Regions from separate parts of the Azoarcus sp. DN11 genome, predicted to be linked through region 2. Evidence: predicted binding sites of a transcription regulator. Region 2 holds the regulator's gene; each other region holds the start of a gene.
What was found. Region 2 encodes HrcA, which represses chaperone genes, less so after heat shock. Its sites were predicted from a motif close to TNTTAGCACTCNNNGNCNNNGAGTGCTAANA; they were not measured.
Positions count from the first base shown of each region.

Region 1: the regulator HrcA is predicted to act here: its motif matches at 3,460-3,490, upstream of groES (co-chaperone GroES).
Region 3: the regulator HrcA is predicted to act here: its motif matches at 5,479-5,509, upstream of rpoH (RNA polymerase sigma factor RpoH).

Region 1 is NZ_CP021731.1:1,064,683-1,075,046, reverse strand. It holds gene CDA09_RS04820 (sensor histidine kinase) at 1-416, opposite strand, end outside; gene CDA09_RS04815 (response regulator transcription factor) at 391-1,077, opposite strand; gene groL (chaperonin GroEL) at 1,382-3,046, opposite strand; gene groES (co-chaperone GroES) at 3,089-3,379, opposite strand; gene CDA09_RS04800 (hypothetical protein) at 3,770-4,618, opposite strand; gene CDA09_RS04795 (IS1182 family transposase) at 4,967-6,289, opposite strand; gene CDA09_RS04790 (response regulator) at 6,364-7,011, opposite strand; gene CDA09_RS04785 (quinone oxidoreductase family protein) at 7,040-8,041, opposite strand; gene CDA09_RS04780 (transporter) at 8,162-9,028, opposite strand; gene aldA (aldehyde dehydrogenase) at 9,161-10,364, opposite strand, start outside.
Region 2 is NZ_CP021731.1:3,543,049-3,553,412, reverse strand. It holds gene hemH (ferrochelatase) at 1-1,053, opposite strand, end outside; gene hrcA (heat-inducible transcriptional repressor HrcA) at 1,084-2,112, opposite strand; gene CDA09_RS16340 (NAD kinase) at 2,198-3,082, shown strand; gene recN (DNA repair protein RecN) at 3,113-4,777, shown strand; gene fur (ferric iron uptake transcriptional regulator) at 4,804-5,238, opposite strand; gene CDA09_RS16325 (outer membrane protein assembly factor BamE) at 5,360-5,773, shown strand; gene dapB (4-hydroxy-tetrahydrodipicolinate reductase) at 5,808-6,614, shown strand; gene carA (glutamine-hydrolyzing carbamoyl-phosphate synthase small subunit) at 6,785-7,927, shown strand; gene carB (carbamoyl-phosphate synthase large subunit) at 7,982-10,364, shown strand, end outside.
Region 3 is NZ_CP021731.1:3,839,078-3,849,441, forward strand. It holds gene CDA09_RS17770 (acyl-CoA ligase (AMP-forming), exosortase A system-associated) at 1-1,105, shown strand, start outside; gene CDA09_RS17775 (pyridoxal-dependent decarboxylase, exosortase A system-associated) at 1,102-2,346, shown strand; gene CDA09_RS17780 (porin) at 2,421-3,536, opposite strand; gene CDA09_RS17785 (porin) at 3,872-5,143, opposite strand; gene rpoH (RNA polymerase sigma factor RpoH) at 5,535-6,383, shown strand; gene CDA09_RS17795 (SCO family protein) at 6,432-7,025, opposite strand; gene cyoE (heme o synthase) at 7,058-7,966, opposite strand; gene CDA09_RS17805 (COX15/CtaA family protein) at 7,938-8,975, opposite strand; gene CDA09_RS17810 (SCO family protein) at 8,972-9,637, opposite strand; gene CDA09_RS17815 (SURF1 family protein) at 9,615-10,340, opposite strand; gene CDA09_RS17820 (cytochrome c oxidase subunit 3) at 10,354-10,364, opposite strand, start outside.

The DNA.
Region 1 (10,364 bases), 2.5 Mb from region 2:
ACGTCGTCGCGGTAGAGCACCTCTTCGGGGACGAGGGTTGGGGGCGCCGGCGTCCAGCCGATTTCGCGGTCGCCGGTGACGAGCTCGCCGCTCTCGTGCGCCACCTGGTAGTAGACGACGTCGTCCTGGTCGGCGCGGAACAGCGCCCGCGGCGGCGCGGGAAAGTGCACCGCGACCCTGCTCTCCTCCACCGACACCAGGCGCGCCAGCGCCCGCACGCTGTCGGCGAGCGCGCGGTCGTAGGGCTGGTTGGCGATGTTGTCCGCGACGTTGTGCGTGGCGATGATGGAGATCGGCCACAGGAACAGCAGCGGCGCGAGCATCCAGTCGAGGATCTCGCCGAACAGCGAATTCGGCTGCGTCGACGCCCGCCCGCCCCCGGCGGACTTGTCAGGCTTTCGCCGCCTGGCCAGCATCCACCGTTTCCAGGCAGTACCCCAGGCCGCGCACCGTCACGATGCGCACGCCGCTGTCTTCGAGCTTCTTGCGCAGGCGGTGGACATAGACCTCGATGGCGTTGCTGGAGACTTCCTCGCCCCAGCCGCACAGGTGATCGACGAGCTGGTCCTTGCTGACGAGACGCCCGACGCGCAGGATGAACACTTCCAGCAGGCCGATCTCGCGCGCGGAGAACTCGACCACCTGGCCGTTGATCTTGACGACGCGATCGGCCTGGTCGTACAAGAGGCTGCCGACCTCGATGCAGCGCGGCTGTCCCGTGCCGCGGCGCGTGAGCGCACGCACGCGCGCTTCGAGCTCCGGCAGCGCGAAGGGCTTGGAAAGGTAGTCGTCGGCACCCGCATCCAGGCCGCGCACGCGATCCTCGACGCCGTCCTGGGCCGTCAGGATCAGGACCGGAAGCGTCGACTTGCGCGCCCTCAGGCGCTTGAGGACTTCGATGCCAGGGAGCCGCGGCAGGCCCAGGTCGAGGATCACGAGATCGTAGGGTTGCGATGCCAACGCGGTATCGGCCTCGATGCCCGAAGCCACGTGATCGACCGCAAAACCGCCACGCCTGAGCGCACGGCACAGACCGTCGGCAATGACGGTATCATCTTCCGCAAGCAGGATCCGCATGGAATCAGGATGTAAGTTGTATGTAAGCGGGCACGCCTAGATTTACACCCGCTGTTCTCCTTTACCCGGTCAGAGGAATGGCCGCGCCGCCCGCGCGCCCGCTCCCGGGAGCTTCCGACGAAACCGTGCGGAAACTCCCGACCGCCTTTTTTCCTTCCCTTCGATTATCCCACGCTTCGAGCGCGGCCGCGCGTCGCGCCGCTTGCGCGCGTCGCCCGCCGGAAAGCACAACGGCCCCGCCGAGGCGGAGCCGTTTTGCACCGGGCCCGAAGGCCCGGAAGATGACCGGACGGTCAGGCGGGGATCACATGCCCATATCCATGCCGCCCATGCCACCCATGCCGCCCATGCCACCCATGCCACCCATGCCGCCGCCCATCGCGGGCTTGTCTTCGACCAGCTCGCCGACCATGCAGTCGGTGGTGAGCATCAGGCCGGCGACCGAAGCGGCGTTCTGCAACGCGGTACGCTCAACCTTGGTCGGGTCCAGCACGCCCATCTCGACCATGTCGCCGTACTCGCCAGTGGCGGCGTTGTAGCCGAAGTTGCCCGAACCTTCGTTGACCTTGTTGACCACCACCGAGGGCTCGTCGCCGGCGTTGGCGACGATCTCGCGCAGGGGCTGCTCCATCGCGCGCAGCACGATCTTGATGCCGGCGTCCTGGTCGTGGTTGTCGCCCTTGAGGCTGCCCAGATTGGCACGGGCACGCAGCAGCGCGACGCCGCCGCCGGGGACGATGCCTTCTTCAACGGCAGCGCGGGTGGCGTGCAGCGCGTCTTCGACGCGGGCCTTCTTTTCCTTCATCTCGACTTCGGTGGCGGCACCGACCTTGATCACCGCAACGCCGCCGGCGAGCTTGGCGACGCGCTCCTGCAGCTTCTCGCGGTCATAGTCGGAGGTGGCTTCCTCGATCTGCACGCGGATCTGCTTGACACGGCCTTCGATGCGCTCGGCTTCGCCGGCGCCGTCGATGAGGATGGTGTTTTCCTTGCCGATCTCGATGCGCTTGGCCTGGCCGAGGTCGGCCAGGGTGGCCTTCTCGAGGGTCAGGCCGACTTCTTCGGCGATGACCTGGCCGCCCGTGAGGATGGCGATGTCTTCGAGCATGGCCTTGCGGCGGTCTCCGAAGCCCGGGGCCTTGACGGCGCAGGTCTTGAGGATGCCGCGGATGTTGTTGACGACCAGGGTCGCCAGCGCTTCGCCTTCGACGTCTTCGGCGATGATCAGCAGCGGACGGCCGGCCTTGGCGACCTGCTCGAGCACCGGCAGGAGGTCACGGATGTTCGAGATCTTCTTGTCGAACAGCAGGACGAACGGGTTCTCGAGGATCGCGACCTGCTTGTCCGGGTTGTTGATGAAGTACGGCGACAGGTAGCCGCGGTCGAACTGCATGCCCTCGACGACGTCGAGTTCGTTGTTCAGCGACTTGCCGTCCTCGACGGTGATGACGCCTTCCTTGCCGACCTTGTCCATCGCACGGGCGATGATGTCGCCGATGTCGGCGTCGGAGTTCGCCGAGATCGAGCCGACCTGGGCGATTTCCTTGTTGGTCGAGCAGGGCTTCGACAGCTTCTTCAGCTCTTCGATGGTGGCGACGACGGCCTTGTCGATGCCGCGCTTCAGGTCCATCGGGTTCATGCCGGCGGCGACGTACTTCATGCCTTCGCGCACGATCGACTGGGCCAGCACGGTGGCGGTGGTGGTGCCGTCACCGGCGATGTCGGAGGTCTTGGAAGCGACTTCCTTGACCATCTGTGCGCCCATGTTGGCGAACTTGTCCTTCAGTTCGATTTCCTTGGCGACCGAGACGCCGTCCTTGGTCACCGTCGGGGCGCCGAACGAGCGCTCGAGCACGACGTTGCGGCCCTTCGGGCCCAGGGTCACCTTGACCGCGTCGGCCAGGATGTTGACGCCTTCGACCATGCGGGCACGGGCGGAATCACCGAACTTGACTTCTTTAGCTGCCATTGTTGATTGCTCCTAGGATTCGAGTGGGGAAACGAGGGAGGCTCAGGCCTCGACCACGCCCATGATGTCTTCTTCGCGCATGACGAGCAGTTCGTCGCCTTCGACCTTGACGGTCTGGCCGGCGTACTTGCCGAACAGGACCTTGTCGCCGACCTTGACGGCCATCGGGCGGACCTTGCCGTCGTCGAGGATCTTGCCGTTGCCCACGGCCAGCACTTCGCCCTGGTCGGGCTTCTCGCCGGCCGAGTCGGGGATGACGATGCCGCTGGCGGTCTTGCGTTCGGCTTCGAGGCGCTTGACGATCACGCGATCATGCAAGGGACGGATTTTCATTGACTCACTCCTTTCTATTGCGTCGAGAACGGACAGGGTCCGCCTGGAAAATTCGCTGTGGCCGCGGGACAAATCCGGGCCGTTAGCACTCATTGCCAACGAGTGCTAATAATAGGGACGCACTTTCGGGATTTCAAGTGCGAGGATGTGAGAAATGTTCCCGCCGCGGCGCACAGGCGAAGCATGCCGCTCGCGGGAGGGGCGAGAGGGGCCTGATGCGCTGTCGAGGGGGTGGCCGTGCGGGCGGCTCCGCCCGCACGGGACGTCCGTGCCGCGCGAGCGTATGCAACGCACTACCGGGGCTGCTTCACGGTTGTTTCTTCGGCATGCGCGCCCCCGCGGTCACCTCGAACGATGCCTCGCCCGAGGTGTTCCGCCCATCGCCGATACTCACTTCGGCGCCGCCGGGGCCCTCATCGTCTTCATCACCTCGTCCAGTTCCTTCAGCGCGTGCTGATCATCCTCGGTCAGGGCAGCCGGCGCCGCACACCGGGGGTCGGTCTTTTGCAGTGCGGCCAGCATCCGGCGAGTGATGGGGATGGGGTCGCAGCCGTGGTCGATCTCGCAGACCATGTCGAACTCGGGTTTCGCCTTCACGTGGCAGGCAAAGCAGTTTCCGCCGAAGCGGTTGACCACTTCTGCAAAGCCGCGCTTGCGAATCCTGGTTCCCTCCTTGGAGACATCCAGTTCGAAGAATTCCCAGTCCCGGGTCGCGGAGTTGAACCCTTCCGGGTGCTTCACCATGACCTCGCCGGGCACCAGCTGCACCACGGAACCCGGGGGATACGTTCCGGTTCCCTTCTCGGCAACCGCGATCGTGGCCTTGCGGTTGCCCAGGAGGTTGTCCACGTAGAAATGACGCACCTTGACCATGTCGTTCAGGCACTTGAACGAACTATCGGTGATCGTCATCTCCTGCGCTTGCGCGTCGTGTCCGCCGCTGACGGCGACACTCAGCAGGAGCACAGCGCCCACCGACCTGAAGATCGTCTTCAGACCTTGACGGACGCCCGGGTCACGGACGGAAAGAATTGGGGAAAAAGCCGGGATTTTCTTCATTTTTGTCACCTCATTATCGAAACGTACCCTCGCGGTCTCGCTCAACGAGTCATGCAACGGCGCCATCCACTGCTTGAGAATAAAAAGGAGAAAGGTGCCAGCAAGAAGGCAGGGGAGAGTAGGAGTCCACCATTCGAGCGTGACGGCAAGGCACCTTTCTGCATGAAAACCGTCGGTCATGCGTCACGCGGGAAGCCGCGGCCGCTCCTCCCCCTGGCAAGCCCGCCCGCTCCCGCCGTGAGCAGCGGGGTCGGCCGGGATTCGTGATCCCTGAAACCGTTATAGAACACCTCCATCGCGGAAAGCACCGTATCCGGCCCGGCCCGCGGGGGCCGACCGACGGGGCGGCTGCGTCCGGCATCGCGGCTAGGAGTCTGCGCGGCAGAACTCCAGAGAGTGGGGTTTTAGCAGAAGGATCGGCGAAGCGAGAGGTGCGGGAAGAGACTGCGGCCGTGGTTGAATTGCTTCGCGACGGTGCTGCGCCCGTGCCGGACGGGAACGGGGACAGATTTGCGCCCCTTTTTCCCGTTATGCCGTCCTCAGTGTGCTCATCCTGCGCAGGTTCAGGGCCATACAGACGAGCTTCCACTCCGCTTTGACGCGCTCCAGGCCCCGCAGGCTGAACTGCCGGAATCCCAATACGTTCTTGATCCAGCCGTTGGGCGGTTCGGCGATCCATTTCCGTTTTCGGTAAGCCGTCTTGCCCGCCTCGCTATCGAGCTTGTCGGCCATCTGCGCGGTGTGCGGACTGCGTTCACGGTCGAAACCGAGTCGGCGCTTGCCTTCCCGGCCCAGCGCCACCACCAGTTCGGTCCCGCAGCCGTCGAGCTCCCGGAACGTCTGCTCCGAGCGGTAGCCGGTGTCGGCCAGCGCCTGGCGCGGGCGCTGCGCGAGGGTGTCGCGCACGACCTGCAACATCCCCGGCAGTAGCCCGGCGTCGCTGGCGTTGTTGCTCAGTTCGGCCGCCACGATGATGTGGGCGGTCTCGTCGACCGCCGTCTGGGCGTTGTAGCCCGGATCGAACCCGCCGCCGGCGCGCTTCATGGTGCGGCTGTCTGGATCCGTGAAGTTCTCCTGTGCCTTGTCCTCGGGCACCCCGAAGTCGCGCTTGTAGCGCCCACCCTTCGGTTTGCCGTCACCGCCGCGCGGACGGCGGTCGTCATCGTCGCTGCGCCCGCGCGCCTGATCGGCCTCGCGCTGGCGCTGCTCGAGCCGCGCCCGGGCTTCGGCAATCGCCGTCAGCCGCGCCTCGCGCCGCGCGATCTCGGCCGGCACATCCAGCTCGGGCTCGTTCCTCTCGGCGTCGTCGGCGGCCTTGGCCCGATTGAGCAGCGCCTCGATCTGCCGTTTCAATTCGGCCTCCGCCTTCACCATGTGGCCGTAACTCATCGCCTTGTGGCGGCTGGCGTTCGCCTTGACCTTGGTGCCGTCGATGGCCACCGTCCCGAGCTTCACCAGCCCCATCTCGCGAGCCAGTCGCACCACCTGCACGAACAACTCGCTCAGCTCCTTCAAGTGGACAGCGCGAAAGTCGCTGAGCGTGCGGTGGGCCGGGAAGTTGCCTGCCGCCAGCACCCGGAACGCCACATCCTCGTGCAGCTTGCGCGCGATCTTGCGCGAGCTGAACACGCCCGTGGCGTACGCATACAGCAGCACCTTGACCATCATGGCCGGATGAAACGGCTGGTTGCGCGGTCCGCCCCCGGCATACCGGGTGTGGAACGCGCTCAGGTCCAATCCGTCGACCGCGTCGCTAATGAAGTACGCCAGGTGGCCTTCGGGTAGCCACTCCTGCAGCGCCTGGGGCAGCAGCATCTGCTGCTGCGGGCAATAGGGCAGATAGCTCGTCATCTCGACAGTCTACCGGCCCCGACACGCCAGGGAGGGCTTACCTCACCGACGCTTGGCTTCTGCCGCGCAGACTCCTAGGCCTCGATGAGTCCCGCACGCACGGCGATCAGCGCGAGCTGCGCCGCATTCCCCGCCTGCAGCTTCTGCTTGATGTGGTAGAGATGCGTGCCCACGGTGCTCGCGCTGACGCCATGCGAGTCCGCGACCTGGCGGACGTCGCGGCCCTTCGCGAGTTGCAGGAACACCGCGAACTCCTTGTCGGTGAGGGCGGCGACGGGGTCGGCAGCGTCGCCGAACCGGGCGAGCGCCAGTTGCGCGGCGATGTCCGGATCGACGTAGCGCCGCCCGCGCGCCACCTGGGCCACTGCGCGCACCAGCTCGGCCGGCTGGGCACGCTTGGAGAGGTAGCCGGCCGCCCCTGCCTTCAGCGCACGCGCCGGCACCTGCGTGTCGTCGTGCGCGGACAGCATCAGCACGCGGGCCTCCTCGTGATGCGCCAGCAGGCGCTCCAGTGCGCCCAGGCCGCCGAGGCCCGGCATCGTCACGTCCATGACCAGCACGTCCGGACGGTGCCTGGCGAAGGCCGCGAGCGCGGCCTCGCCGGACGCGGCTTCGGCAACGACTTCGGCACCCGCCCCTTCGAGCAGCATGCGAAATCCCATGCGCACGACGGCATGATCGTCGGCAAGGACGAGGCGCAGACCTTCGAGCGTGGCTGCCATGTGCAATTTCCTCGTGATCCGGTGGCCGCTACGGCAGCAGCACGCTGCAACCTGTCGTGCGGCGCGCCTCCAGGTCCCGGTGGGCCTGCACCGCTTCGGTGAGCGCGTAGCGGCGCTCGACCGGAATCCTGACGTCGCCGCGCGCGACCATGCCGAACAGGTCGTCGGCCATTTCCTGCGTGGCCTCGCGAGTCGCGAGATGCGTGAAGAGAGTCGGGCGGCTGACGTAGAGCGACTTCGCGGCGAGCAGTTGCAGACCGAAGGACGGCACGGGCCCGGACGACGAACCGAACACCGCGAGCAGCCCGAAGGGGCGCAGGCACTGCAGCGAGCCGGCGAAAGTGTCCTGGCCGACCGAGTCGTACACGACCTTCACGCCGCGCCCCCCGGTGATCTCGGCGACGCGTGCGACGAAGTCCTCGCGGCGGTAATCGATGGCGTGGGCCGCACCGTGGCGCAGCGCGAGTTCGCATTTTTCCGGCGCCCCCGCGGTACCGATGAGTTGCAGGCCCATCGCGCGCGCCCACTGGCAGGCGATCAGTCCGACCCCGCCCGCCGCGGCGTGGAAGAGCACGAAGTCGCCCGGCTGCAGCCCGCCCTGCGGCTGCGTCTTGCGCAGCAGATATTGCACGGTGAGGCCCTTGAGCATCATCGCCGCGCCGGTCTCGAAGTCGATCCCGTCGGGCAGCCGCACGACGTTCTTCGCCGGCATCACGCGGGCCGTGCAGTACGCACCGGGCGGCTGACAGGCGTAGGCCGCGCGATCGCCGGGCTGAAGGTGGGTCACCCCCTCCCCCACGGCCTCCACGATGCCGGCACCTTCCATGCCGATCCCGGCAGGCATGTCCAGGGGATAGAGTCCGCTCCGGTAATACACATCGATGAAATTGAGGCCGCATGCACGGTGCCGGATACGGATCTCGCCGGGCCCCGGCCATCCGACCTCAATTTCATCGAGTTGCAGCGCCTCCGCCCCGCCTGGCGCATGGATGCGGATCACACTTTCGGTTGTCGGAAACGTGTTTGGCATGACGAAGATCGGATGGAAGGATCGATCGGAACAGTCTGGAACTGCGCGAAACGGCAATGCGGCGGGGCCTGCGAACAAGCCCCCGCCGGCGCGGGAGCCCTTGCGGGCCCCCGTCGCACCTTAGAAGACGTACACCCAGCGCAGGTTCAGGTTGTTGGACCTGGGCCGGTTTTCGCCCTCGATGCCCCACTGGTAATGAACAGCCAGCGTCGAGGTCTTCATCATGTGGAACATCACCCCGGCCGCTCCGCCCAGCTCGTGGTTGCGCGGATTGCCCGATTTGCTGTCCTGCCACTCGTAGTCGACCCCGACATACGGCTCGACCAGTTCGGAAACACGATATCCGAAGCGGTTGTTGAAATACCAGTTCTGCGCGGGCCGCGCTGTTGTCGCCTTGTCCGTCGGCCCGGGGAACTGGTAGCCGAGGTTTCCCGTGTAGTTGAACTTGTCGTACTGCGCGTCCCAGAACACCGAGCCGATCGTATTCCAGCGCGTCGTGCGGAGACTCTGGTCGCCGACCGGCAACTGGACGAAGAAGTCGAGGCCGAGCGTCCAGTTCGCGTTGGGTTTGATCCACAGCGCGGGACCGGTGATCGGGTCCCCGATCCCGCTCACCGAAGCGTCCGCGGTCCTGTTGCGGACGCTGACCTCGGGAACGATGAGTTCCCACCCCATGCCTACCGTCGGCGTCAGGCTCCAGAAGTGAACATACTTGGAGAGTCCGACGAACTGCTCGACGTCGTCCGACTTCTTCTTGTCGCCCTTGGCGTTCCAGTTGTCGTTGGTCTTCTGCAGGGTGGCATATTCCACGAACACGTTCCACGGTGCCATGCCGTTGGGGTCGGGAAGCGAGTATTCATGCGGCGCGATGAAGCCGCGGGTGATCTGCGCATTCGCGACAGTCGCTCCCGCACACAAGGCCGCGACGACGGCCCCCTGGACCACCTTCCTGACACACGACTTGTTGACGCTCTTCCGGTCTTTCACTTTCGGTCTCCTGCTTCTTCTGATGGATGGCGCCCGCAGGCGCCGCTTTTCTTCGATTGCGCGGGCGTGAGTCGTCCCGCCGGGACCGCGCGAGGCGATCCCAGACCTTCTCCCTTCAAACGAATGCGGTAATCAGGTGGTCTGGAGATAGACCACGTGCGTCTCGGTGTACTCGTACAGGCCGTGCTTGCCGTCGGCCCCGCCGATGCCGGACTTGCGCCGGCCGGCATGGAAGCCCTGCATCGCCTCGAAGTGCTCGCGGTTGATGTAGGTTTCGCCAAAACGCAGCTCACGCGTGGCCTTCATCGCCGCGTTGAGGTCGCGCGTGAAGATCGACGAGGTCAGGCCGTACTCGGAGTCATTGGCGAGCGCGAGGGCTTCGTCGAGATCTTCGACGATCTGCAGCGGCAGCACCGGGCCGAAGATTTCCTTCCGCATCACGTCCATGTCGGCGCGGCAGCCCATCAGCACGGTCGGCTCGAAGTGGAAGCCTTCGCGGCTCGCGACCTTGCCGCCGGTGAGCACTTCCGCACCCTGGCGGCGCGCGCTGTCGACCAGCGCGGCGACCTTGTCGAGGCCCATCCGGTTCACCAGCGGGCCCATGTGCAGGCCCTGCTCCGCGATCGGGTTGCCGTAACGCGTTTCGGCCATCAGCGCGGTGACCTTCTCCGCCAGCGCCGACGCGACCCCGCGCTGCACATACACGCGCTCGGCGGCGTTGCACACCTGCCCCGTGTTGAGCACGCGCGAGGCATGCAGGGCGCGCGCGGTGAGTTCGAGGTCGGCGTCGTCGAGCACGATGGCCGGCGCCTTGCCGCCCAGTTCCAGGTTCACGCGCGTCAGGTTGCGCGAGGCGGTCTCCATGATGCGGATGCCGGTGTCGACGCTGCCGGTGAAGCTGATGAGGCCGACGTCCTTGTGCGCGCACAGCGCCGCGCCCGTGGCACCGGCGCCACTGACGAGGTTGAATACGCCCGTCGGCAGGCCGCACTCGGCGACGATCTCGGCGAACTCGACCGCGTTGAGCGGCGTCTCCTCGCTCGACTTGATGACGATGGTGTTGCCGGTGACGAGCGCCGGCGCCATCTTGCGGGCGATCAGGAAGAACGGGAAGTTCCACGGCAGCACGCCCGCCGTGACGCCGATCGGCTTGCGATGCAGGAAGATGGTCTCGCCGGGACGGTCGCTGGGGATGATCTCGCCTTCAATGCGGCGCGCCCATTCGGCCATGTAGTCCATGTAGTTGGCCGTAAAGTCGACTTCCACACGCGCGAGGTCGAGGATCTTGCCCTGCTCCAGCGTGATCGTGCGCGCCAGGCGCTCCTTGTTGTCGCGG
Region 2 (10,364 bases):
GAGGTCCTGTGGCGCGGCGGCGGGACGCGAGAGCCAGTTGCCCAGGTGGTCGCGCACGATGTCGCTGAGCGCGTTGATCCAGTCGTTGCGTTCGTTGAGGCACGGGATGTAATGGAACTCCTTGCCGCCGCAGGAGAGGAACGCATGGCGGCACTCCATCGCGATCTCCTCGAGGGTTTCGAGGCAGTCAGCCGGGAAACCGGGGCACAGCACGTCCACCCGCTTCGTCCCTTGCTGCGCGAGCGCTTCGAGCGTCGGTTGCGTATAAGGCTTGAGCCATTCCGCCTTGCCGAAGCGCGACTGGAAGGTGAGCTGCCAGCGCTCCTCCGGCAGGTCGAGCTGTGCGGCCAGGAGCCGCGCTGTCGCGTGGCATTCGCAGTGGTACGGATCGCCGAGGTTTAGCGATCGGCGCGGCACGCCGTGGAAGCTCATGATGAGCTTGCCGCCCTCGCCATTCTTCATCCAGTGGTCGCGCACGCTCTGGGCCAGTGCGGCGATATAGCCCGGATGGTCGTGGAAGTTGCGCACATAGCGGATCTCGGGCTGGTTGCGCCAGTGGGCAAGGCAGGCCGTGACCTCGTCGAGCACGCTCGCCGTCGTGCTGGCGGCATACTGCGGATACATCGGTACGATCAGGATGCGGGTGCAGCCGTCGGCCTTCATGCGCTTGAGCACGTCCGGCACGGACGGGGCCCCGTAGCGCATCGCCCAGTCGACGCGCAGGTCCGCGAGGCCACGGTGGCCGAGGTAGCCGGCAAGGAGCTTGGTCTGGCGCTTGGTATGCACCGTCAGCGGTGAACCCTCGTCCATCCAGATCTTTGCGTACTTTGCCGCCGATTTCGCGGGGCGGGTGTTCAGGATGATGCCGTTCAGGATCGGCCACCATACGGGCGCCGGGATCTCGACCACTCGCGGATCCGACAGGAACTGCCTGAGATAGGGGCGGACAGCGGCGGCAGTCGGTGCGTCAGGCGATCCGAGATTCACGAGCAACACGCCCGTGCGGGCGGGCGTGCCGTGCGTCCAGGCGGGTTCGGGCCAGTAGCGGGCCATGCTGATCCTTGTGTGAGTGCAGCGTGCCGGTCAATTCGCGTTCGAGAGCGCGTTCGAGAGCAGGCGTGCCGTGATGTCGACGATGGGAATTACCCGATCATAAGCCATGCGCGTCGGTCCGATGACGCCGACCGAGCCGACGATGCGTCCGTTGACCTCGTAACCGGCGGTCACGACACTGCAGCCGTCGAGCTGGGCCAGCCCCGATTCGTCGCCGATGAAGATCTGCACGCCCTGGGCGCGATTGGACAGGTCGAGGAGCTGAATCAAGCCGGTCTTCTGCTCGAACAGCTTGAACAGTTCGCGCAGCCGCGCCATGTTCGACGACAGATCCTCGATGTCGAGCAGGTTGGTTTCGCCGGACAGCACGTAGCGCGAGCTGTCGTCCTCGGCGGCAGCGCTGCCGGTTTCCACCGCCGCGTTCATCAGCTCGCTCATGTCGCTGCGCAGCTGCTTGAGTTCGGCACGGACACGCGTGCGGATGTCGTCGAAGCCGAGTCCCGCGCAGTGTTCGGTGAGATAGTTCGCCGCTTCGACGAGTTCCGACGGCGAGTATGAGCGCCGCGTATGGATGATGCGGTTCTGCACGTCGCCCGCCGCCGTGACGATGATCAGCAGGATGCGGTTTTCCGACAGGCTGATGAACTCGATCTGGCGGATCTTGATCAGGTCGCGATGTGGCGAGATGACGACTCCGGCAAACTGCGTCAGCTCGGACAGGAGGTGCGAAGCGGAACTGACCAGCCGCTGCGGCTGGTCGGGCTGCAGATGTCCCTTGAGCTCGCGCAGTTGCGCCTGTTCCAGCGGCTGCACCGTCAGCAGCGAGTCGACGAAGAAACGATAGCCGAGCGCGGTCGGAATGCGCCCGGCCGACGTGTGCGGACTCGTGATGAAGCCCATCTCTTCGAGGTCGCTCATCACATTGCGCACCGTCGCGGGAGACAGCTCGAGGCCCGAGTAGCGCGACAACGAGCGCGAACCCACCGGCTGCCCCTCGACGATGTAGCGTTCGATCAGGGTCTTCAGCAGGATCTGCGAGCGGGGGTCGAGCGGTTTCATGATGGTCTTGGGTGATTTCCCCGATTCTATGGAACTGCCGGCGTCTCTGCCAAGGTCCCGCATGATTTGTGGTTTAATCCGCGGCATGAACCACAGCTTTCATACCATTGCCCTGATCGGCAAGTACCAGAGTCCCGATGTTGCGGGCGCGGTCCTGTCGATTGCCGGTTTCCTGCGCGAGAAGGGGCTCGCTGTATGGATCGAGCAGGGTACGGCAAGTTCCATCGGACTCGTCGGCGAGTATGCGACGGTCACTTACGACGAGATCGGCGCACAGGCCGACCTGGCGGTGGTGCTCGGCGGGGACGGCACGATGCTCAATACGGCTCGCAGGCTGTTCGAGCACGCAGTGCCGCTCGTGGGCATCAACCAAGGCAGGCTGGGCTTCCTGACCGATATCCCGCGCAAGGAAGCGCTCGAAAAGCTTGCGGAGATCCTCGACGGCCGCTTCACGGACGAGGCGCGCACGATGCTCGACGCCGAGGTGATCCGCGCCGGGCAACGGGTCTTCCATACGCTCGCTTTCAACGATGTCGTCCTCAACAAGGGCGATCTCGGCCGCATGATCGAGTTCGACCTGTCGATCGATGGCGAATACGTCTACACGCAGCGCTCCGACGGCATGATCGTCACGACCCCGACCGGTTCGACGGCCTATGCCTTGTCCGCCAACGGCCCGATCCTGCACCCGACGGTCGGGGGGATCGCGCTCGTGCCGCTGTGCCCGCACGCCCTGACGGCCAGGCCGATCACGCTGCCGGACACGTGCCGGATCGAAATCCAGCTGCTTTCCCCACACGACGGGCGCATCCATTTCGACGGCCAGACCCGTTTCGATGCCCACGCGGGCGATCTTCTCCGCATCACCCGTTCGCCCAAGGTGGTGCGTTTTCTGCATCCCGAGGGGTACAGCTACTTCGAGATGCTGCGCCAGAAGCTCCACTGGAGCGCCACCCCGCGGCTGCCCTGACGGCCGCCCTTTTTCCGATCCGCGACGCCTATGCTCCGCCGCCTGACCATCCGGGATTTCGTAATCGTCGATCGACTTGAACTCGAATTCCAGTCGGGGTTCGGTGCCCTGACTGGCGAGACCGGCGCGGGCAAGTCGATCCTGCTGGATGCCCTCGGGCTGGCCCTCGGCGGTCGTGCCGATGCCGGTGCGGTGCGTATCGGGCGCGACAAGGCCGATATCGCCGCCGAGTTCGAGCTGCCGGTCGGTGGGGGGCTCTCCGACTGGCTCACTTCGCAGGATCTGCCCGGCGACGATGGCATGGTGATCCTGCGCCGCGTCGTCGAGTCGGGCGGCCGATCCCGTGCCTGGATCAACGGCGTGCCGGTGACGCAGGCGCAGCTGCGCGAGGCGGGTGACTGGCTCGCGGACATCCATGGGCAGCATGCTCACCATGCCTTGATCAGGGGCGATGCCCAGCGCGCGCTGATCGACGCCCATGCCGGCGCGGCCGCCCTCGCCAACGACGTCGCTGTCCGGTTTCGCGCATGGCAACAGCTGGCGGAATTGCGGCGGACCGCGGAGCAGGATTCCGCCGCATCCGAGCGCGAACGCGAGCTGCTCGCGTGGCAGATCGGGGAATTGCGGGACCTGGCGTTCGACCCTGACGAATGGGTCGAGATCAATCACGAGCACTCCCGTCTCGCCCATGCGGCGAGCCTGACGGAGGGCGCGGACGAGGCGCTGGCGACGCTCGGCGAGGGCGATGGCGCTGTGACGTCCTTGCTGCGGCACATCGGCGTGCGGGTCGACGCGATGGCCGACATCGATCCGGGGCTGGGCGACGTCCGCGAACTGCTCGCCGGTGCGGCCATCCAGGCGGATGAGGCGCTACACGCGCTTCGCCGCTATCGCGACCGGCTCGACCTCGACCCGCAGCGCCTCGCCGAGATCGAGCGGCGCATCGGCGCCGTGACCGATGTGGCGCGCAAGTACCGCGTCGATCCCGAGGGGCTTCCCGAGCTGCTCGACACCTGGAGCGGGAAACTCGAGGAGATGGTGGCGCGTGCGGATCCCGTGCATCTCGCGGAACAGGAGGCACTGGCGCGGCGAGCCTATGACGAGGCTGCGGCGCGCCTGTCCGCCGCGCGTCGTCCGGCAGCCGACCGCCTCTCGCGCGAGGTGAGCGAGGCGATGCAGACGCTGGCGATGGCGGGGGGGCAGTTCGCCGCCGTGCTCGAACCCTGCGCACCTTCGGCGCATGGCGTCGAGGCGGCCGAATTCCGCGTCGCGGCCAACCCCAGCCAACCCTTGCGGCCGCTGGCCAAGGTCGCCTCGGGCGGAGAACTGTCGCGGATCGGTCTCGCCATCCAGGTCATGACCAGCCGCGACTCGGCGACCCCGACACTGATCTTCGACGAGGTCGATGTCGGCATTGGCGGCGGCGTTGCCGAGATCGTCGGCAAGCTGCTGCATCGGCTGGGTCAGGAACGGCAGGTCCTGTGCGTCACTCACCTTCCCCAGGTGGCGGCGTGTGCCGACTGGCAGTGGAACATCGCCAAGTCGAATCGCGGCAACGAGGTGGTCAGCGCCGTCACGCCGCTGGAAATGGACGGCCGGATCGAGGAGATCGCGCGCATGCTCGGCGGCGTCAGCATCACCGACACCACCCGTCGCCACGCTGCCGAAATGCTCGGGGTGACCGCCGCGCCCTAGGGCAGGGGCGGCGGTCGGGAAGCGAGTCAGTCGAGCTTGCGGTTCGGGCAGTTCTTCTTGAGGCAATCGACGTAGAGGTAGAGCGCGTGCTCGTGGACCGCAAAGCCGCGGTCCGCAGCGATCTTGTTCTGTCGCCGCTCGATCTCCTCGTCGAAGAATTCCTCCACCTTGCCGCACTGCACGCAGACGAGGTGATCGTGATGCCCGCTTTCCTTCAGTTCGAAGACTGCCTTGCCGGATTCGAAATAATGCCGCTCCAGCAGGCCCGCCTGCTCGAACTGCGTAAGGACCCGGTAGACGGTGGCGAGGCCGATGTCCATGCCTTCCGCCATCAGCAGTCGATACACATCCTCGGCAGTCAGGTGCCGCAAGTCCGACGTCTGGAACAGATCAAGGATCTTCAGGCGCGGGTAGGTGGCCTTGAGGCCGATATTTTTCAGGTTCTGCGAGTTTTCTGACATGGTCGCTCTGTTGGCTTGCAGTTCGCTCGGCCGCTTGGCTGCTGGCTACGTATGATATATTTTTTCGCGTTTGTCTGAAAAACATACGCCGTCTGGCGCTAACGACCAAGATCTCCATTTCATGCGTGTATTGACTCTTCCGGCGGTCGTCGCCGTCGTGGGCCTCATGGCCGGTTGTTCCTTCACCTCCCTGACCAACAAGCTGAATCCCCATCGCGTCGACGTGCGCCAGGGGAATTACGTGGATCAGGAAATGATGGCACGCCTGAAAAAGGGCATGACGCGGGAGCAAGTCCGCTTTGCCCTCGGCACGCCTCTCGTGACCGACTCCTTCCACTCCGATCGCTGGGACTACGTCTACATCTTCCGTCCCGGGCGCGGTGAACCCCAGCAGCGCGTCCTTAGTGTCTTCTTTGACGGCGACAAGCTCGATCGGGTTTCCGGCGATGTCCAGTCGGGCGACGCGCCGGCCGCCGCTGCGGCCTCGCAGAGTGAGCGCGCCCGCGTGATCGAGATCCCGCCCGCAGCCAAGTGAAAGCGTGTCTGCTGCGCTCACAGGACCTGACTGAATGAATCCCTTACGTATTGCAATCGCAGGTGCATCCGGCCGCATGGGGCGGATGCTGATCGAGGCCGTGCTGAACGACAGCGAGGTCGTGCTCGCCGCCGCCTTCGATCGGGCAGGCACCCCCTTCGTCGGCCGCGATGCCGGCGAACTGGTCGGCGGCGCCTGTGGCGTCGTGATCACCGACGACGCCCGTGCGGCGATCGCGTCGGCGGACTGCGTCATCGATTTCACCCGCCCGGAAGGGACGCTCGTGCATCTCGCCATCGCCCGCGAGCTCGGCAAGGCGATGGTGATCGGCACGACGGGTTTCTCGGCGGTCGAGAAGGACGTCATCGCCGCGGCGGCACGGGACGTCCCCGTCGTGTTTGCGCCGAACATGGCCGTTGGCGTGAACGCCGTGTTCAAGCTGCTTGAAGTGGCGGCCCGGATCCTCGACGAAGGGTACGACGTGGAGGTCATCGAGGCGCACCATCGCTTCAAGGTCGATGCGCCGTCCGGCACGGCGCTGCGGATGGGCGAGGTCGTCGCGCGTGAGCTCGGGCGAAATCTGGAAGAATGCGCGATTTACGGGCGCGAAGGGGTGACCGGCGAGCGCAAGTCCGAAACAATCGGATTTTCGACGATCCGTGGCGGCGACATCGTGGGCGACCATACCGTTCTCTTCGCCGGCATCGGCGAGCGCATCGAGATCACGCACAAGTCCGGCAGCCGCATGCCTTACGCGCTGGGCTCGGTCCGCGCGGCGCGCTTTCTGGCCGGCCGGAAAAGCGGTCTTTTCGACATGCAGGACGTCCTCGGCCTGCGTTGATCCGTCGAGCCGGTCCTTCGCCCACGTTGCCTCGGACCGCGGCAAACGATACAATTCAGCGGTTTAGACAAGCGGGATCGGCCGAACAGCGGCTCGTCCCGTTTTTTTCACGTTCGGGCAGGCGTACCGCGCCTGTCCCCGTCTTTTCGGCTGAAATCCAGGAGTTTGTCGTGACTGCTTCCCCGCCCGCCCTACTAGCACTCGCCGATGGGACGGTATTTTTCGGCAAGGGAATCGGTGCGGCCGGCAGCACGGTTGGTGAGGTGGTGTTCAACACGGCGATGTCCGGTTACCAGGAAATCCTCACCGACCCGAGCTACTGCCGCCAGATCGTAACGCTGACCTACCCGCACATCGGGAATACCGGCGTCAATCCCGAGGACGTCGAATCCGGGCGTGTGCACGCCGCCGGCCTCGTCATCCGCGACCTGCCAATCCTTCCCTCCAACTTCCGCATGGGCCAGACGCTCGACGCCTACCTCAAGGCCGAGAACATCGTCGCCATCGCCGGCATCGATACCCGCAAGCTCACGCGCGTCCTGCGCGAGAAGGGCGCCCAGAACGGCTGCATCGTCACCGCGGCCGATGGCGCTGCGCTCAACCCCGAGGCGGCCATCGCCCAGGCGCGCGCCTTTCCGGGGCTGGCAGGCATGGACCTTGCCAAGGTCGTCAGCGCCGAGCAGAAGGTCGAGTGGACCGAAGGCGAATGGCAACTCGGCTCCGGCTACGACGCCGACCCCAAGGCGCGCTTTCACGTCGTTGCCTACGACTTCGGCGTCAAGCGCAACATCCTGCGCATGCTCGCGAGCCGCGGCTGCCGCCTCACCGTCGTGCCCGCACAGACTTCCGCTGCCGATGCGCTCGCGCTCAATCCGGACGGCATTTTCCTGTCGAACGGTCCGGGAGATCCGGAGCCCTGCGACTACGCGGTCGCGGCGATCCGCGAGTTTCTCGCGCGCGGCATCCCGACTTTCGGCATCTGCCTCGGGCACCAGCTCATGGCGCTCGCCTCCGGCGCGAAGACCGTGAAGATGAAGTTCGGCCACCACGGTGCGAACCATCCGGTCAAGGACCTCGATACCGGGCAGGTGCTGATCACCAGCCAGAACCACGGCTTCGCGGTCGACGTCGACACGCTGCCGGCGACCCTGCGGCCGACCCACGTGTCGCTTTTCGACGGCAGCCTGCAGGGCATGGAGCGCACCGACGTGCCGGCCTTCTGCTTCCAGGGGCACCCCGAGGCGAGCCCGGGGCCGCACGACGTCAGCTACCTGTTCGACCGCTTCATCAAGCGGCTCGAAGCGCGCAAATGATTCGCAAGCGGCAGCCTGCGCTGCCGCTCCCCAACGCAAGACCGAGGTTAGGCAATGCCTAAGCGCACAGACATCAAAAGCATTCTCATCATCGGCGCCGGCCCGATCATCATCGGCCAGGCGTGCGAGTTCGACTACTCCGGTGCGCAGGCCTGCAAGGCGCTGCGCGAGGAAGGCTACAAGGTCATCCTGGTGAACTCCAACCCGGCCACGATCATGACGGATCCGGGCACGGCCGATGTCACCTACATCGAGCCGATCACTTGGCAGGTCGTCGAGCGCATCATCGAGAAGGAGCGTCCCGACGCACTGCTGCCGACGATGGGCGGGCAGACGGCGCTCAACTGCGCACTCGACCTCGCCAGGAACGGTGTGCTCGAAAAGTACGGCGTCGAACTGATCGGCGCCTCGCGCGAGGCGATCGACAAGGCCGAGGACCGCCTCAAGTTCAAGGACGCGATGACCAAGATCGGCCTCGGCTCGGCCCGTTCCGGCATCGCCCACAGCATGGAAGAGGCCCTGCAGGTGCAGGGCGGCATCGGCTTCCCGGTCATCATCCGCCCGTCCTTCACGCTCGGCGGCACCGGTGGCGGCATCGCCTACAACATGGAAGAGTTCGAGGAGATCTGCAAGCGCGGTCTCGAGGCGAGCCCGACCAATGAACTCCTGATCGAGGAATCGCTGATCGGCTGGAAGGAATACGAGATGGAAGTCGTCCGCGACCGCGCGGACAACTGCATCATCGTCTGCTCGATCGAGAACCTCGACCCGATGGGCGTGCACACCGGTGACTCGATCACCGTCGCCCCGTCGCAGACGCTCACCGACAAGGAATACCAGATCCTGCGTAACGCCTCGATCGCGGTGCTGCGCGAGATCGGCGTCGACACCGGCGGCTCGAACGTCCAGTTCGCGATCAACCCGCAGGACGGTCGCATGATCGTCATCGAGATGAACCCGCGCGTGTCGCGCTCGTCGGCGCTTGCCTCGAAGGCGACCGGCTTCCCGATCGCCAAGGTCGCGGCCAAGCTCGCCGTCGGCTACACGCTCGACGAGCTCAAGAACGACATCACCGGCGGCACGACGCCGGCCTCGTTCGAGCCGTCGATCGACTACGTCGTCACCAAGATCCCGCGCTTCGCGTTCGAGAAATTCCCGCAGGCCAACGATCGCCTCACCACGCAGATGAAATCGGTCGGCGAAGTGATGGCGATGGGCCGCACCTTCCAGGAGTCGTTCCAGAAGGCGCTGCGCGGCCTCGAAGTCGGTGCCTACGGCCTCGACGAGGTCGAGACCGACCGTACCGATCTCGAGCACGAGCTTGCGAACCCCGGTGCCCAGCGCATCTGGTACGTCGGCCAGGCCTTCCGCGAGGGTTACACGCAGGAACAGGTGTTCGGCCTGACCAAGATCGATCCGTGGTTCCTCGCGCAGATCGAGGACATCGTGCTGACCGAAAAGGCCATCACCGGCCGTTCGCTGAAGGCGATCCAGGCCCCCGAGCTGCGCGACCTGAAGCGCAAGGGCTTCTCCGATCGCCGCATCGCCAAGCTGCTGGGTGTCGATGAGACCGCGGTGCGCCTGCACCGTCACGCCAATGGCGTCCGCCCCGTGTTCAAGCGCGTCGATACCTGCGCGGCGGAGTTTGCAACCTCGACCGCCTACATGTACTCCTCGTACGAGGACGAATGCGAAGCGCGTCCGACGGACAAGAAGAAGATCATGGTCCTCGGTGGCGGGCCGAACCGTATCGGCCAGGGCATCGAGTTCGACTACTGCTGCGTCCATGCCGCGCTCGCGCTGCGCGAAGACGGCTACGAGATGATCATGGTCAATTGCAACCCGGAGACCGTCTCGACCGACTACGACACGTCGGACCGCCTGTACTTCGAGCCGATCACGCTCGAGGACATCCTCGAGATCGTGCACATCGAGAAGCCGGTCGGCGTGATCGTGCAGTTCGGCGGCCAGACCCCGCTCAAGCGTGCGCAGGCGCTGGAAGAAAACGGCGTGCCGATCATCGGCACGAGCCCGGACATGATCGACGCGGCCGAAGACCGCGAGCGCTTCCAGAAGCTGCTCAACGATCTCGGCCTCAAGCAGCCGCCCAACCGCACGGCGCGCACGCCGGAAGCGGCCGTCCGCCTCGCGGCGGAAATCGGCTACCCGCTGGTGGTTCGCCCGAGCTACGTGCTCGGCGGCCGTGCGATGGAAATCGTGCACGAGCAAAAGGACCTCGAACGCTACATGCGCGAGGCGGTGAAGGTCTCGAACGAGTCGCCCGTGCTGCTCGACCGTTTCCTCAACGACGCCACCGAGGTGGACGTCGACGCGCTCTCCGACGGCAATCAGATCATCATCGGCGGCATCATGGAGCACATCGAACAGGCAGGCGTCCACTCGGGCGATTCGGCTTGCTCGCTCCCCCCGTACACGC
Region 3 (10,364 bases), 300 kb from region 2:
CGATTCCGACATGGCCGCGATCCTGTATACGTCGGGCAGCACCGGGCGGCCAAAAGGCGTCGTGCTGTCCCACCGCAACGTCGTCACGGGCGCCCGCAGCGTCGCGCAATACCTCGGCAACCATTCCGGCGACACTTTGCTTGCGGCCCTGCCGCTGTCGTTCGACGCCGGCCTGTCACAGCTCACGACGGCCTTCCACTCCGGGGCACGCGTGGTGTTGATCGACTATTTGCTGCCGCGCGACGTGCTCAACGCCGTCGTGCGCGAACGGGTGACCGGACTCACCGCAGTGCCGCCGCTGTGGATCCAGCTCGCGGGGCTCGAGTGGCCGGGGACCGTCGGCGAACACCTGAGGTACATCGCCAACACCGGCGGGCGCATGCCCTTCGAGACGCTGAAGACGCTGCGCGCCAAGCTGCCGCGCACGCGCCCCTTCCTGATGTACGGCCTCACCGAAGCCTTCCGCGCGACCTACCTGCCGCCGGAAGAGATCGACCGTCGCCCCGATTCGATCGGCAAGGCAATTCCGAACGCCGAAGTGCTGGTGCTGCGCGAGGACGGCACGGAATGCGCGCCGAACGAACCCGGCGAACTGGTGCAGCGCGGGGCGCTGGTCGGCATGGGCTACTGGAACGATGCGGAAAAGACTGCCGAGCGCTACAGGCCGCTGCCGGCGGGCATCGGCGGACGCGACGCCGGGCTGACGATTCCCGAGATCGCCGTGTTCTCAGGCGACACCGTGCGCCGCGACGAGGACGGCTTCCTGTACTTCATCGGCCGGCGCGACGAGATGATGAAGACTTCGGGCTATCGCGTGAGCCCCACGGAAGTCGAGGAGATCGTCTATGGCACCGGCCGCGTCGGCGAATGCGTCGCTTTCGGCGTGCCGCACCTGGCGCTCGGACAGGCAATCTGCCTCGTCGCAACGCCCGCGCCGGGCACAACCCTCGACACGGCGGCGCTGCTCGCAGACTGCCGCAACCGCATGCCCGCCTACATGGTGCCGTCACGCGTCGAAGTGCGCAGTGGTCCGCTCCCGCGCAATCCCAACGGGAAGATCGATCGCAAAACGCTCGCCGCCGAAGTGCAGGAGGCCGCGCGATGAGCGGCGCCGCGAAATCCGCCCCGGTACACGCGCCGATGACGCAGTTCGCGAGCGAAAACGGCGAGCTCCTCGTCGGCGGCATCCCGCTCACCCGTCTTGCTGCACGGGTCGGACGCACGCCCTTCTACGCCTATGACCGCAGGGTACTGAACCGGCGCATTGCCGAACTGCGCGCGGCATTCCCCCCGGCGGTCCAGCTTCACTACGCGATGAAGGCGAACCCGATGCCGGCGCTGGTCGGCCACATGGCGACACTGGTCGACGGCATCGACGTGGCGTCGGCTGGAGAGCTCAAAGTGGCACTCGATGCCGGGGTCGCTCCGCACGACATCAGCTTTGCAGGTCCGGGCAAGCGCGACGCCGAGCTGGTGCAGGCGGTCGCCGCCGGCATCCTCGTGAATGTCGAATCGCTCCGCGAGATCGCCCCGCTGGCGGCCGCTTCAGCTGCGCTCGGGGTCCCGGCACGCGTTGCCGTCCGAGTCAATCCGGATTTCGAACTCAAGTCATCAGGGATGAAGATGGGGGGCGGGCCGAAACAGTTCGGCGTAGACGCCGAGCAAGTCCCCGAACTGCTCGCCGAGATCGGGCGCGCGGGCTGCACATTCGAGGGCTTCCACCTTTTCGCCGGGTCGCAGAATCTCAAGGCCGATGCGATCATCGAGGCGCAGCGCAAGAGCTTCGAACTCGCGGTACGCCTCGCCCAGGCTGCGCCGGCACCGGTGAAATGCCTGAATCTCGGCGGCGGCTTCGGCATTCCGTACTTCCCGGGCGAACAGGCACTCGAGCTCGCCCCGATCGGCGAGAACCTTGCCGCGCTCGTCGCCGAGGCGGCGCGCGATCTGCCTCAGGCCGCGCTCATCATCGAACTGGGACGCTACCTCGTGGGTGAGGCGGGTCTCTACGTGTGCCGGGTCATCGACAAGAAGGTCTCGCGCGGCCACACCTACCTCGTCACCGACGGCGGTCTTCACCACCACCTATCGGCATCGGGAAATTTTGGACAAGTGATCCGCAAGAACTACCCCGTCGCGATCGGCAACCGGATGGGTGCCGTGGCGGGTGACGCGGTATCGGTCGTCGGGCCGCTATGCACGCCGCTCGACCTGCTTGCCGACCGGATGGCGCTCCCGGACGCGGAACCCGGCGACCTGGTGGTCATCGGCCAATCGGGCGCCTACGGTGCCAGCGCCAGCCCGCAGGCCTTCCTCGGCCATCCGGCCGTGACCGAAGTGTTGGTCTGACCGCGCTGCGGCGCCGCAAAGGGAAACGGGCGCCGAAGCGCCCGTTTCCCTTTGGTCAGACCGTCGTCGGACGATCAGAAGTTGTGGCGCAGGCCGACACCGATCGAGGTGTTGTCCAGACCCGGAGCCGAGCCGAGGAAGCTGTATGCACCGCCGCCGTTATACGCACCCCCCGTGGCGATCGACACTTCCTGCTTGTCGTTGTCGATCTTGGTCCACTGTGCGTAGACCTTGGTGCGCTTCGACAGGTTGTAGTTGTAGGCCAGCGTGAGCTGCTTTGCGCCCGTGTCGCCGGTGTGGCTCCAGTCGCGTGCGACAGCGTAGTTCACGTGGAACTCGTTGGCACCGACCGGAACCATCACCGCGACGCGGTAGTGGTTGCGGGAGTGGTCGCCGGTAAGGCCGGTGCTGGCCTGCAGGCCGCCGTTCTCCGACCTGTTGTGCTCTGCCAACGCGCCGACGACAACCGCCTTGAAGTCATACACGCCCGCCAGAACCAGCGCGCTGTCCTTGCTCCGGCCCTGCGTGAAGTTGTAGAAGCGGTTGGTCTGCGCGTAGCCGAAGCCGGCGTGCAGCGGACCGTTGTTGTAGGTCAACGTGCCCGAGTAGTGCGCCGGACGGTCGTTGCGGGTGGAGGTTGCGGCCGCCTGTTCGTTCAGCGCCGAGTACTGTGCCTCGACCATGAAACCGCCGCCGAAGGTCGGGCTCGCGTAAGTAACCGAGTTGCGGAGGAAGAAGTTTTCCGGATCGTAGGCCGGCACCCAGATGAACGCATCCGACGAGTTTCCGGTGTCATGGTTGTGCATGCCCAGATAATCGTGCGTCGCGTAGTACAGCGGGCTGGTGATGTAGCCGAGCCTGATCGTGCCCAGGCTGTTGCTCTTCAGGCCAACGAAGGTGTCACGGCTGGCCAGCTTTCCCTGACTGCCATTCGAACTTCCATCATCCGCGCGGAAGCGGCTCTCGACCTGGAACAGCGCCGACAGGCCGCTCCCGAGGTCCTCGTTGCCGCGGAATCCGATACGGGAACTGTTGTCGACGACTTGGGTGACGCTCTTCTGGCCTTCGACCTTGGTCTGTTCCAGCGAGGTATTCACGCGACCGTAGATGGTCACGTTGGATTGCGCCTGGGCGGCACCGGCGACACCGATGGCAGCCAGCGCGATGGCCAGCGTCTTGACGTTCAGCATTGATTCGACTCCCCACTTGTAATGGATTTGATTGTCGGCTTTCTGCAAACCTGTCCGCACGGAATCCCGCGTGAGGATCCGCGCCCGCAGCAGAAGCACAGCGCGATTATAGGGGGCGCAACAATGCAGGAAAGAAGAACCTTACCCCATCGTCACAGAATTGTCGCATGCATGCAACAGGAGTGATGACCCTTATTGCGGACATCGGACGCGGATGCCGCGCGGGTCGCAGCGAAAGGCACAAGCGCCCCTCACGATCCCCCCAGCCGCGGATGACGTGGACGAAAAAACGGGCGCCGAAGCGCCCGTCTCGATCAATTCCGGACGGACCGGAATTAGAAGGTGTGACGCAGGCCCAGACCGAAGCCGGTCGGATCCTGGTCGGCGCTAACGAGACCGTTGGAGCCGATACCGCTCAGGTAGAAGTCGGCGGCCGAGTCGCGCTGGTTGTTGATACGGGTGTAGTACGCCTTGACCATCGTGCGCTTGCTCAGGCTGTAGGTATAGCCGAGGGTCCATTGCGAGAACTGGGTTTTTCCATCGTCGAGCCTGGTGCAGCCAGTGACATCGCAATCATTACCCTTGATCTTCTGCGAACGCGCGTATTGCAGATAGGCGGCCTGATTGCCGGCGAACTTCTGCTCGGCACCGACCATCCATGCGTTGCGCTTGGCGTCGAGGTTAATGTTACGAAGCGCGGGAGAGGCAAGCCCCGTACCAGTTTGAGCCTCGTACTTCGAGCGGTCCCACAGGGCCGAAATCGTCGTGTTGGTCGGGAACGAGTACTTGGCGGCGATACGGCCGGTCTTCACCTTGTCGTGGAGGCCGTTGACGTTAGCAAGACCGACGGCGTTTGTTGCGAACGGGCCGACGTTCGGCGCGCTCGAAGCGGACGGATCCTTTGCGTAGCCATAGCCAGCCGACACGTACAGCGGGCCGTTCTCGTAGGCCGCAGCGAGCTGGTAGGCGTTCGAGTTGACGCTCTCACCGCGGTTCTGGGACTCCGACTTCTTGTTCTCACCGGCCGAATAGGCCAACTGGGCGGCGAAGCCGCTAAAGCTCGGCGTCGTGTACATCACGGCATTGTTGATGCGCTCGTCGATGCCGGTCTTGATGCCGGCGATCGTGCCGTAGGTGGCAGCCTGGAAGCCGATGCCGGTCGCAGCCGGGTTGAAGTCGACCTTGGCGCCAGCGGTACGCATGAAGGTGGTCAGCTTGCCGAGCTGGACGGTACCGAAGCCGCCGTTCAGGCCGACGAAGGTGTCGCGGGTTGCCAGGGTGCTGGTGCCCGAACCGTCGGCGTTGAAGCCGCTTTCGACCTGGAACAGGGCCTTCAGGCCGTTGCCGAGGTCTTCAGTGCCGCGGAAGCCGATCAGCGAGCTGTTCGAGGTGACGCGGGCGCGACGCTCGATTTCACGAAGCCTGCCATCGACCCGAGCGCCACGAACGCCAAAATCGCCGTTAACGTCGATGAAGTCCGCGCCGCCCTTCGCCTGCACGGACTCCAGGGTCGTGTCGACCACGCCGTAAACGGTGACGTTGGTCTGCGCGAAAACCGGAGCGGACGCCAGGCCAGCGACGGCCAGGGCGATCAGTTTCTTTTGCATGTATTTCTCCTCTAATTGAAGCTGAAGCCGCGGTCATGACCCCGGCCCGACTTACCTCTCAAGCGAGAAGTTGCCACGATTGTGCTTAACGGGCGCGTAACGGTGCAAGACTCGCTCGCGCGGAACACGGCAAATGGATAAAAGTTGTTGCACAGGCGCAACAAGCCGCAACATCCGACAGCCTCGTGTAATTTGCGGACGCACCTCGAGGCTTGCGCGGACACGTTGCCAGGGCGCGTTCCGGGCCTTCCCACTACCCGACGCGGATAGCGACGGGGGGCAAATTTCACGTCTACGGCATAGCCGGGATCACTGGCGCGGGAACTCGCCGCGGGCTTTAGCACTCAGAGACGTTGAGTGCTAAAATCACGCGCATGGAGGACCCCCGTACATGAGCCAAGCCCTGTCGTTCCCCGTACCGTCTGCCGCCGGCAGCATCGATCAGTACATCCAGTCGGTGAATCGCATTCCGCTGCTCACCGAACGCGAGGAGATGGAACTGGCGACCAGGTTGCGCGACGAGGGCGACCTGGAGGCGGCGCGCCGGCTGGTGATGTCGCACCTGCGCCTGGTGGTGGCGATCGCGCGCGGCTATCTCGGCTACGGGCTGCCGCATGCGGACCTGATCCAGGAAGGCAACATCGGGCTGATGAAGGCGGTGAAGCGCTTCGATCCGGCGCGCGGCGTGCGGCTGGTATCGTTCGCGATCCACTGGATCAAGGCCGAGATCCACGAATACGTGCTGAAGAACTGGCGGCTGGTGAAGGTCGCAACGACGAAGGCGCAGCGCAAGCTGTTCTTCAACCTGCGCAGCCTGAAGCAGGATTCGACGACCTTGAGCGGCGACGAGATCCACGCGGTGGCGGCACAACTGGGTGTGAAGCCCGAGGAAGTCATCGAGATGGAGACGCGCCTGAGCGGGCGCGACATCCCGCTCGAGGGCGACAGCGACGACGATGACGAGCGCTTCGCGCCGATCGCCTACCTGCCCGACCCGCACGCGGAGCCGTCGCAGGTGCTGGAGCGCGCCGAGCTCGCACACCTGCACGAGGTCGGCCTGCACGAGGCGCTCGCGAGCCTGGACGAGCGCAGCCGCAACATCGTGCAGCGGCGCTGGCTGGCGGAAGGCGACAGCGCGACGCTGCATGAACTGGCGGCAGAGTATGGCGTCTCGGCGGAGCGCATCCGCCAGATCGAGGCGAAGGCGCTGCAGAAGCTGCGCGGGCTGCTCACGGTCTGAGCAGCTTTCCGGCCCCGCAACGCGAACGGCAGCCACTGGCTGCCGTTTTCATTTGCCGGCGAGCAGGGTGCGGAGGTCGGCGACGATGTTCTCGGCGGTCTCGCCGTGCTTCACGTAAAGGCGCGCACGGCCGGTCGGGTCGAAGACGTAGGTGCCGGTGGAGTGGTCGACGGTGTAGTTGTTGCCCGAGGTGTCGCCGCTCTTCTGGTAGAAGACACGGAATTCCTTCGCGACTGCGGCCGTCTGCGCCGCGTCGCCGCGCAGGCCGAGAAAGTGCGGGTCGAATACCGGGACGTACTGGGCCAGGAGCTGCTGCGTGTCGCGCTCGGGGTCGACGGTGACGAAGAGGACCTGCACGCGCGCCGCGTCGGGACCGAGCTGGCGCATGGCTTCGGCCATGGTCGCGAGGTTGGTCGGGCACACGTCGGGGCACTGCGTGTAGCCGAAGAACAGCGTGACGACCTTGCCGCGGAAGTCGGCGAGCGTGCGCGGCGTGCCGTGGTGGTCGGACAGCGCGAGCCCCTTGCCGTAGTCGGCGCCGGTGATGTCGGTGGCGCGGAAAGCCGTGGTGGAGTTGGGGCTGGAGCAGGCAGCGAGGGTGGCAACTGCAAGGGTTGCGGCGACGATCAGGGCGCGGAGCATCTTTCCTGGATGAGATGAGTCGAAACGGTGGATCAGAAACGCAGGTAATGATCCGCCAGCAGCCCCGCAAAGAGCAAGAAGAGATACAGGATGGAGAAGCGGAAGGCGCGTCGCGCGCGGGCATCGCTGTAGTCGCGGTACAGGCGCCAGGCGTGCCCGAGGAAGGCGCCGCCGAGCGCGACTGCGGCGATCAGGTAAACGAGCCCGCTCATGCGCGTGGCGAAGGGCAGCAGCGTGACGCCGAAGAGGATGCACGTATACAGCAGCACCGACAGGCGCGTGAATTCCGGGCCGTGGGTGACGGGCAGCATCGGCAGCCCGGCGCGTGCGTAGTCGGCGCTGCGGTAGAGCGCGAGGGACCAGAAATGCGGCGGGGTCCAGGCGAAGATGATGAGGAAGAGGAGCAGCGCATCGGCGCTGACCTCGCCCGTGACGGCAGCCCAGCCGAGTACCGGGGGCATGGCGCCGGAGGCGCCGCCGATGACGATGTTTTGCGGCGTGCGCGGCTTGAGGAAGATGGTGTAGACGACCGCGTAGCCGACGAAGGTGGCGAGCGTGAGCCACATCGTGAGCGGATTGACGAGCTGGTGCAGCAGGGCGAGGCCGGTGCCGCCGAGGGCGGTGGCGAAGGCGAGCGTTTCGCGCGGGGTGATTTCGCCGCGTGGCAGCGGGCGGCCGCGGGTGCGGCTCATGCGGGCGTCGATGTGCGCTTCGATGAGGCAATTCATTGCCGCCGCGGCGCCGGCGACACAGGCGATGCCGACGGTGGCGGCGAGCACGACGGCCGGCGGGGGCAGGCCGTCGGGGACGGCGAGGAACATGCCGATGATGGCGCAGAAGACGATCAGCGTATTGACGCGCGGCTTGGTCAGCACGTAGAAGGCGTGCAGGCGCGATCCTGCGAGGTGGGATTCAGGCGTATGAATTTTCGCGGCCGGCATGGCCTGCCCTCCTCTGTGCGGCCGGCGCGGGGAGGCGGGTCCCGCGCAGGCCGTGATTGATCCAGACCATCACCATGACCAGCGCCGCCGCCCCCGCGTTGTGCGCGACGGCGAGCGGCAGCGGAAGGCTGGACGTGACGTTGGCGATGCCCAGGGCGAGCTGGGCGGCGAGCGCGGCCAGCAGGACGACGCCGAAACGGCGTGTCGCGGGCCGGCGCAGCAGGGCGCAGCCGAGCGCCAGCAGCGCGGTGCCGGCAAGCAGCGCGCCGATGCGGTGTGACCAATGGATGGCGGTGAGCGCCGCGAGCGGGAGCGCTTCGCCGTCGGCCGTCATGCCGAGTTCGCGCACGACGTGGAAGGCGTTCGCATAGTCGGCCACGGGCTGGAAGCTGCCTTGGCAGGTGGGGAAATCGGTGCAGGCGAGTGCGGCGTAGTTGGTGCTGGTCCAGCCGCCGAGCACGATCTGGAGGGCCAGCAATACGAAGGCGGCGCGCGCGAGGCCGGCCAGGCGACGCGAGACGTCGACGCGCGGCTGCGCATGAACGCGCAAGGCGAGCCACGCGAGCAGGGCCAGGGTCGTCAGGCCGCCCAGGAGGTGGGCGGTGACGATGGCGGGCTTGAGCAGCAGCGTGACGGTCCACTTGCCGAGCAGCCCCTGGACGATCACGACGGCGACGAGCGCAGCGGCGATCCGTGGGGAGGCCCCTGCCGCGCTGCGCTGGCGCCACGCGAGGGCGGCGATGGCGACAATGAGCAGGCCGAGGCTCGCGGCGAGGTAGCGGTGGATCATTTCCTTCCACGCCTTCGGCAGGCTGACCGGCCCCTGCGGGTCGGCGGCATGGGTGTCGCGGATCTCGTCGGCGGCGTGGTGCGGGCTCACCTGGCCGTAGCAGCCCGGCCAGTCGGGGCAGCCGAGGCCGGCGTCGGAGAGGCGGACGTAGGCGCCGAAGACCACGACGAGGGTCGTGAGCGCGAGTGCGAGGAGAATCAGGCGGCGGTAGGCGGTCATCCCGGAGTCCGCATCGGGTTGGCGGAGTTCGGCCGGGAGGGCTGCCCCCGGCCGAGCGCCGAATACTTGAGCAGGCGTTGCAGATCTTTGACGACGCGGCGCGGGTCGGCGTTCTCGGGGAAGCGCATCATCACGTTGCCGCGCGGGTCGACCAGATAGACGTGGCGACCACGCTCCGCGGCGGGCAGGCGGGCGAGCCATGCCGGCGTGGCGCGGGCGAGGCGCAGGCCGGCGTGCGGCGCGAGCAGGTCGCCGGCCGGCGTCGCGGCGTCGGACAGCAGCCACAGGCGCGCGACGCGGTCCATCTCCTCGCCTTGCGCGAGCCGCGACTGGCGCATCGCGTAGAGGGCATCGGCACAGGCGCGGTCGCAGGCACCGGGCGCGGCGAACAGCAGGGTCCAGCGGCCATCGAGCTCGCTGCGGGCGAAATCCGCTTGGCCGGCGACGCCCGGCAGGACGGCGTCGGGCAGGGCGGCAGGGACGAGCAGTTCGCCGTAGTTCGTGCGCCCTTCGGGCTGCCAGACGTAGTACGCGAAATAGGACGCGGCAACGGGCAGCGCGCAGACGAAGGCGAGCAGCGCGAGCGTGCGGCGTCCCGTGCGGGTTTGCGCGGAATCCGCAGGCGTTGCGGGCGAACCGTCAGACAGGCTTGCGCTGGTCATGCCGAGGGCTCCGGAAAGCGTTCCACAGGTACCACAAGGTGAGTGCGGTCGCGAGCGCCGAGAGGGCGTACCACTGCAGGGCGTAGCCGCGGTGACGGTCGATGCCGGCGTCGGGCTCGGGCCAGTCGCGGATCAGGCCGTCGGCGGCGGGGCTGGTCTGCTGCACGTAGAAGTCGGCGACCGGCAGATGCGTTTCGGCGCGGTAGCGAGGGAGATCGAGGGTCTGCCGGACGGGGCCCGAGGACGTGTCGGCCCCGAGCAGGAAGGGTTTGGCGTCGGGATGACGCACGCGGCCGGTGACGACGATCGCGCCGGGCGGATTGTCGACCCGGGGGAGTTGCGTCCGGTCGGGCGCGGCCGCCGTCCAGCCGCGATTGACGAGCACGACGCCCCCCTGCCCTGCGATCTGCAGCGGCGTGACGACGTGATAGCCGGCGTGGCCCTGGTGCACGCGGTTGTCGATCAGGATGCTGCGCCCGGGGAGCCATTCGCCGCGGAGTTCGAGCTTCTGCCACTCGACCGGGGGCTTCGAACCGGGGGGCTGCGCGGGGCGTTCGGCCGCGACGCGGTATGCCGCCTGCAGTGCAGCCTTTTCCGCTGCGCGGCGCGTCTGCCAGTTGCCCAGTTGCAGCGTGAGCAGCGCGAGCGCGATGCCGGCGAGCAGCGGCACGGGATGCGGGCGGGCGTTGCGGCGCAGGCTCATCCGGACAGGCCGCTTACAACAGGT